Regions from separate parts of the Ewingella sp. C233 genome, predicted to be linked through region 2. Evidence: predicted binding sites of a transcription regulator. Region 2 holds the regulator's gene; each other region holds the start of a gene.
What was found. The regulator LexA, encoded in region 2, represses DNA repair genes until DNA is damaged. The targets are predictions, from matches to a motif close to TNCTGTATGTACATACAGNA.
Positions count from the first base shown of each region.

Region 1: a site for LexA is predicted at 1,116-1,135, ahead of umuD (translesion error-prone DNA polymerase V autoproteolytic subunit). Genes of this name have one in related genera too.
Region 3: a site for LexA is predicted at 1,225-1,244, ahead of ACZRKO_RS03360 (DNA translocase FtsK 4TM domain-containing protein). Genes of this name have one in related genera too.

Region 1 covers NZ_JBUZRI010000008.1:38,946-41,216, forward strand. Annotated here, with positions in the region: gene ACZRKO_RS21700 (SDR family oxidoreductase) at 1-189, opposite strand, end outside; partial or broken gene ACZRKO_RS21705 (Y-family DNA polymerase) at 574-675, opposite strand; gene umuD (translesion error-prone DNA polymerase V autoproteolytic subunit) at 682-1,101, opposite strand; gene dnaB (replicative DNA helicase) at 1,446-2,271, shown strand, end outside.
Region 2 covers NZ_JBUZRI010000002.1:585,987-588,257, forward strand. Annotated here, with positions in the region: gene ACZRKO_RS15130 (CsbD family protein) at 145-354, opposite strand; gene lexA (transcriptional repressor LexA) at 571-1,179, opposite strand; gene ACZRKO_RS15140 (diacylglycerol kinase) at 1,298-1,666, opposite strand; gene plsB (glycerol-3-phosphate 1-O-acyltransferase PlsB) at 1,843-2,271, shown strand, end outside.
Region 3 covers NZ_JBUZRI010000001.1:717,117-719,387, forward strand. Annotated here, with positions in the region: partial or broken gene ACZRKO_RS03350 (hypothetical protein) at 155-388, opposite strand; gene lrp (leucine-responsive transcriptional regulator Lrp) at 694-1,188, shown strand; gene ACZRKO_RS03360 (DNA translocase FtsK 4TM domain-containing protein) at 1,310-2,271, shown strand, end outside.

The DNA.
Region 1 (2,271 bases), on a different contig from region 2:
GGCGATATCACATTGATAAGCCCTAGCAATTCCTCCTTCATTCTGGATCTTATTGGCCGTTGCCACGGCCTGTTGCACGTTACGACTACAGAGCGAAACATCAGCGCCTTCTCTGGCAAACCATATCGATAATGCCCTCCCAAAATGGCGTCCGCCGCCGGTTACTACTATTTTCTTCCCGTGTAACATAACTTGCCCTTAATATGATGTTTAGAAATGCACCGTATTACATTCTAGTTAAAATCACGCAATTAACCAAGTCATGTCTTGTTAAAATAATTTCCGAACTTTGTCTGAAGCATTCCAGGTTCGCAAGCACCGGGCTAATCGTTCTCAGCAGTTCCTACGCTTTGGTCTGTGCCCAGCATTGTGGCATGGTCTTAATACGCAATCACATTTGCCCACTTGTTCCCGTTCTTCCTGATGAATCTGCCAATTTCAGCAGGCACCGAGACGCTTATTGTCCAGGATGTCTCTCAAGCCAATGAATGCAAGGCTCATAGCAGACCAAACAACACTCCAGAGCTGCTGACATGAATAGCATCAAATTAACTAACGATTCTCACCACTCAGATCATTGTTACTAAGGACGAGGACCGGCTTACCCTTCAGGTCAGGTCTGAAGATCTGCTCACAGCTAGCGTACATCGCATTTACATCACAAAGCAGGTACATAGCGGATTACCTGAAAGTGTGAATGGCATGGATAACGACGCCAAAAATCTCTAAATCGTCAGGTTCTACGAATATAGGTTTATATGCAGGATTCATCGGTTGCAGGCATAGAACAGGGTGTGTGCAGAGTTTTTTGACCGTGAACTCGCCTTCTACTGCTGCAATAACGATGTCACCGTGTGTTGGGGTTTCTGCTTTGTCCACAATGAGAAGGTCACCTGACAAAATTCCTGACTCTATCATTGAGTCCCCTTCCGCTCTGACGAAGAAGCTTGCTGCGGGGTGACGAATGCAAAGCTCGTTGAGATCGAGCTGCGCCTCTACATAATCCTGTGCTGGGGATGGAAATCCAGCTTGGCAGGTGTGCCCATAAAGTGGCAGCTTTATACGAGATCCAATTAATGGGAGATATGTTTCGAGTTTCATGAATGGAGTCTCTTTACTGTGCTTATATACAGTATTTAGTATGTATGCAATTTTTCCTATCGGCAAGGCTTATGCCTGGTCATTTAAGGCAGATAGCTGTTATATCAGTGAAAATAATTTCCCTATTGCTTTCCATTCCTCCTGTTGATGTTATGCAGTGGTCTCTTGTGTGTAACACATTTCTGTTATATGCTTTGTGATACAAATATGTATCATCTGATGTATTGTCTTAAACTTTATAACTATAATTTTTAAGCAATTTCATATTTCAATACATCGCTTCCATCAACTATTTATCTTCAGGTATCACTGTGAACCAAGGCCCTCTTACCAACACACTGCCTATGTCTGTAGTGGCTCAATCCACACCGTTTTCGCATGAAGCTGAATCTAGCGTTTTGGGTGGACTGATGCTTGATAATGAGCGTTGGGATACGGTCTCAGAGCTGCTGGTAGTCAGTGATTTTCATTCGAGAGTTCATAAAACCATCTTTAACGAGATGCATGCTTTGATCGCAAGGCATTTTCCGATCGACCTTGTTACCCTGACTGACTCACTTGAGAGCAAAGGTTTGTTGGAGCAGAGTGGTGGGTTCGCCTATCTTGCCGAACTGTCTAAAAATACGCCTTCAGCTGCGAATATTCACGCTTATGCAATGATTGTTCGTGAGGCATCGGTCAAGAGAGAACTTTTGTTCGTGGCTAACGATATTGTCAAACAAACTTGTTTACCGCGTGGACTGACGGCAGGTGAGTTACTTGACCTTGCAGAACGTCGAGTATTTGAAATTTCTGCCGTGCGGTCAGACAAGAAAAACGGGCCTGTCGGTATTCGCGATGTTCTCGATATTGCAGTTGAAAAACTGCAAGCGCTGCATGATAAGCCGCATGATGGTGTAACCGGCCTTGATACTGGATTTCTCGACCTAAATCAGAAAACAGCAGGCTTACAGAATTCAGATTTGATCATAGTAGCCGCTCGCCCTTCAATGGGAAAAACAGCTTTCGCAATGAACCTGTGTGAGAACGTCTCGATAACGCAAGAAAAACCGGTACTGATATTCAGCCTCGAAATGCCTAAAGACCAGCTAATGAATCGCATGTTTGCATCGCTCGGTAAGGTTGACCTGAGCCACATTCGCACTGGTATGTTATCCGACGATGAATGGG
Region 2 (2,271 bases):
AGAAGAATATTGCGGAGGGTAATCTTTTACTCAGCGTTGCAGCAAGGTCGGTACGTCCCTGTACCTTGCATCCTGAAAGCGTTTCCGGGTAGGAGCAGCGTATTTCTCAGGATGCATCATTGATGCGCAAGGGGGAGTTGCGACTTACCAATGATATTTGTTATCCGTTTCCCAGGACTTGAGTTCTTTCTCGGCTTCTTCTTTCTTGTAGCCGTAACGCTCCTGGATTTTACCTACCAGCTGATCACGTTTCCCTTCCACCACAGTCAGGTCATCGTCAGTCAGCTTGCCCCATTTTTCTTTCACTTTACCTTTAAACTGCTTCCAGTTACCTTCGGTTTGGTCCTTATTCATAACAAATTCTCCTATTACCTTGGGTTAGGTTGTCGTGTTTTCTTCAACACGGTAAGTGCTTACCACATGAATAAGAGTAGTTGAGAATTTGGTTTTTACTTCAGATAACAGCGATAATCGCCACTATTAGGATTATTCCAGAGTGGTAAATAGCGATAACCGCTAAAGATTTCACCCGCGGCGGAAAAGAAAATTTGTTTTACCGTCGCAGGTAATTTAGATCCAGTCACCGTTGCGGATAACGCCAACCGCAAGGCCTTCAATACTGAAACTCTGTTCACGCAGATCAACGACGATAGGTTCGAAGTCGCTGTTCTCAGGCAGAAGCTGAACTACGCTACCCTGTTTTTTCAGACGCTTAACCGTCACTTCATCATCAATACGAGCGACGACGACCTGACCATTACGCACATCCTGCGTTTTATGCACTGCCAGTAAATCACCGTCGAGGATACCGATATCACGCATCGACATACCGCTGACACGCAGCAGGAAATCGGCACTTGGTTTGAACATCGCGGGATCAACTTGGTAATGCCCTTCGATATGTTGCTGAGCTAGCAGAGGCTCACCGGCGGCCACACGGCCAATCAGTGGTAAACCTTCTTCCTCTTCCATCAGCAGGCGAATACCGCGTGATGCACCGGAAACAATCTCGATGACGCCTTTGCGTTGCAGTGCTTTAAGGTGCTCTTCCGCCGCATTAGGTGAGCGAAAACCCAAGCGCGTAGCAATCTCAGCACGAGTTGGTGGCATACCGGTGGTGGCGATGTGATCGCGAATGAGGTCGTAGACCTCTTGTTGTCTGACTGTTAAAGCTTTCATCCCGCCCCCTGATTGTTTATACAGTATTGCTGTGAGTATATACAGGTAACCCCTGAATGAAAACCTAAGAGTGAATAAAAACAGATGCTAAAGTAAAATATGGAATCTGTATTCCGCTTTAGAACCAATGCGACCAAAACACACTGACCCAGGTGAAAACTGCCAGTATAATTGTCAGCAGAACCGCCGCAGACCCGATGTCTTTTGCGCGGCCAGACAGGACGTGGAATTCAGGCCCAATACGGTCAATAGCACATTCAACCGCGCTATTTAATAATTCGACGATGACCACCAGCACCAGAACACCCACTAACAAGATGCGCTCAATGCTGGTCACATCGAGGAAAAAAGACAAAATGATGAAGGGCAACACGCCGATCACTTCCTGACGAAAAGCCGCCTCATTTTTCCACGCCGCACTCAGGCCTTTTAGGGAAAAACCAGCGGCTTTAACGATACGGGTAAGTCCGGTAGATTCATTTTTCATGTGTTTTTCGTCTTATCGGAAAGTGTGCGGCATTTTATACTTAAAAGCCCCCGGGTTGCAGCAAGCAAAGCGGCAGCCAGATAGGCCCAGAAAACACACAGAGTATCACCACAGACCACGAATCCAGTTTCTGGTATCCTTGCGGCGAATTGCTAACGAAGAGGCTTCACGTTTTTATGTCAGGTTGGCGTAGACTTTATTATACCTTATTGAATTTACCGCTAAAATTGCTGGTAAAGAGCAAGGTCATTCCGACAGATCCGGTTACCGAGTTGCGTTTAGATCCGACTCGCCCGATCCTGTACGTTTTGCCTTATCATTCGAAGACAGATTTACTGACCTTACGCACTCAGTGCCTGGCGCAGAATCTGCCGGATCCCCTTATTCCATTGGAAATCGACGGCGTACAGCTGCCGAGTCACGTTTTTATCGCTGAAGGGCCGCGTGTATTCACCTATTACACGCCGAAGCTTGAGTCGATAAAACTGTTCCACGACTATCTGGATTTACATCGCAACAACCCGCAATTAGACATTCAAATGCTACCGGTCTCGGTCATGTTTGGGCGTGCACCGGGTCGCGAAGGACAAGAAACGCCGCATCTG
Region 3 (2,271 bases), on a different contig from region 2:
TAGGGAAAACCGCGCCGTAAAAAAAGTAAACTCAGATGTTGTTAGCGATTTGTCTGATAGTTTTTGCTTTTAAATCCGCGTAGAACAGAACCGCTGCCAGCCATTAAGGCGGGTAACTAATTGATGGGCAGAGGAATATGAGCCTGTAGGTTGGTTATTTCTGGTTCGAATTTTTTCGGACATGTGACGTTTTCAAGCTAAATCCCGGCTTCTTGCAGGGTTTATCGTGGAAAAGTCTGCTAATTGTTTTGTTATTGTGGGTCGTAGAAAGATAGCTAAAAAGGATGTCGTGTCTTTTCAATCTGGCACGTTCTTCTGATTTTGCTTCTTTTACTTTGACAATCCGCTGTGCATTTGCGAAAACATCTGGGGACGAAGAAATTAATCGCCTGCCTGTGACTTGAAATTACACGATCAGCTGCTACCTGACTCGTTCGGGATTATGCATCGCTGGTTTTTTCTTGCGCAGGATTTAGTGAAAGCAGCTGGCGCTATGCAAGCTATTAATTTCACAGCGTTATTTTTTCTCGGTATCAGGTCACTGAACGCGTTTTCTTTCGACAGGGGACGAATGCGTTCATACAGGGTGCTAAAACCTATAACAATCGGGTCTTCGCTTGGGACAAACCCTGACACATTGAAGTTGGCTAGGGTATGGCAGGTGCAGGGAAGGACAGCAGAGAGATAATAATAATGGTAGACAACAAAAAACGTCCGGGAAAAGATCTCGATCGTATTGACCGTAACATCCTCAACGAATTGCAAAAGGATGGCCGGATTTCAAACGTCGAGCTTTCCAAACGTGTGGGATTATCACCAACGCCGTGCCTGGAGCGCGTTCGTCGTTTAGAACGTCAGGGCTTCATCAACGGTTATACTGCGTTGCTCAATCCACATTATCTGGATGCGTCGCTGCTGGTGTTTGTTGAAATAACACTCAACCGTGGTGCACCGGATGTATTTGAGCAATTCAATGCTGCAGTACAAAAACTTGAAGATATTCAGGAGTGTCATTTGGTTTCCGGGGATTTCGACTATTTGTTGAAAACCCGCGTACCTGATATGTCCGCTTACCGTAAGTTGTTAGGAGAGACGTTACTTCGTCTGCCGGGCGTCAACGACACCCGCACCTATGTGGTGATGGAAGAAGTAAAACAAACTAACCGACTGGTCATTAAGACCCGGTAAAGGTTCAGGTGCAAAACCTTATAAAGTTAGCTACACTCCTGTGTATCTATACAGCTCTGGCGCCGAGGCCCGTTCTCGGCGCTGTTGCTTTTTCAGCCCACAGGAACCTGGAGAGCCTTTCTTGAGCCAGGAATATACAGAAGATAAAGACGTTACCTTGAAGAAACTAAGCAGTAGCCGCCGTGTACTGGAGGCTGTGCTGGTTGTGGTAGCCGTTTTCGCCGCGTACCTTATCGCGGCCTTGGTGAGTTTTAACCCGTCAGATCCAAGCTGGTCGCAAACTGCTTGGCATGGACCTATCCATAATTGGGGTGGTGGTGTTGGGGCCTGGATGGCCGATACGTTATTCTTCGTTTTTGGCGTATTAGCTTACGCTATTCCACCTATCATGCTTAGCCTGTGCTGGGCGGCGTTTCGCCAGCGTGATAATCAGGATCACGTCGATTATTTTTCATTATCGCTGCGCCTTATCGGGACGCTGGCGCTCATTCTCACGTCTTGTGGATTAGCCGCGTTTAACATTGATGATCTGTATTACTTCGCCTCCGGTGGTGTGATCGGCAGTTTGTTGGGTACGGCTATGACGCCGTGGTTTAACAATGTCGGTGCTACCATGGTGCTGCTTTGCGTCTGGGCGGCGGGTTTAACGCTGTTTACAGGCTGGTCTTGGCTGACTATTGCAGAGAAAATTGGTGGTGCAGTTCTGGGTGTGACCACCTTTATGACCAACCGTTCCCGCCGTGATGACGAGGAAGAGTATTACGACGATCGCCACGAGCAGGATGTTCATGACGCGCAGGACGATCCGCTGCTTGATAGCGATTATGTCCCTTCTGAAGCTGCACGTGCGGCAGCAGTAGCCACTGCCAACGCCGCCATGACGCCAGCCCTTGCTCAGGCCGCTGCTGAAGACGACGACGTGCTGTTCTCTGCACCGTCCCTGCATGAACCCTCTCCTCAGGCCGCGCCTATTCAGCCAGCAGTGGCTAGCGCAGAGCCAGCTCCGGCAGAGATCTCGCAGCCCGCCGCGCCGCTCCATATTCCTGCGCCGGATGCGACAATTGCACCTCCGCCGCCGTTATA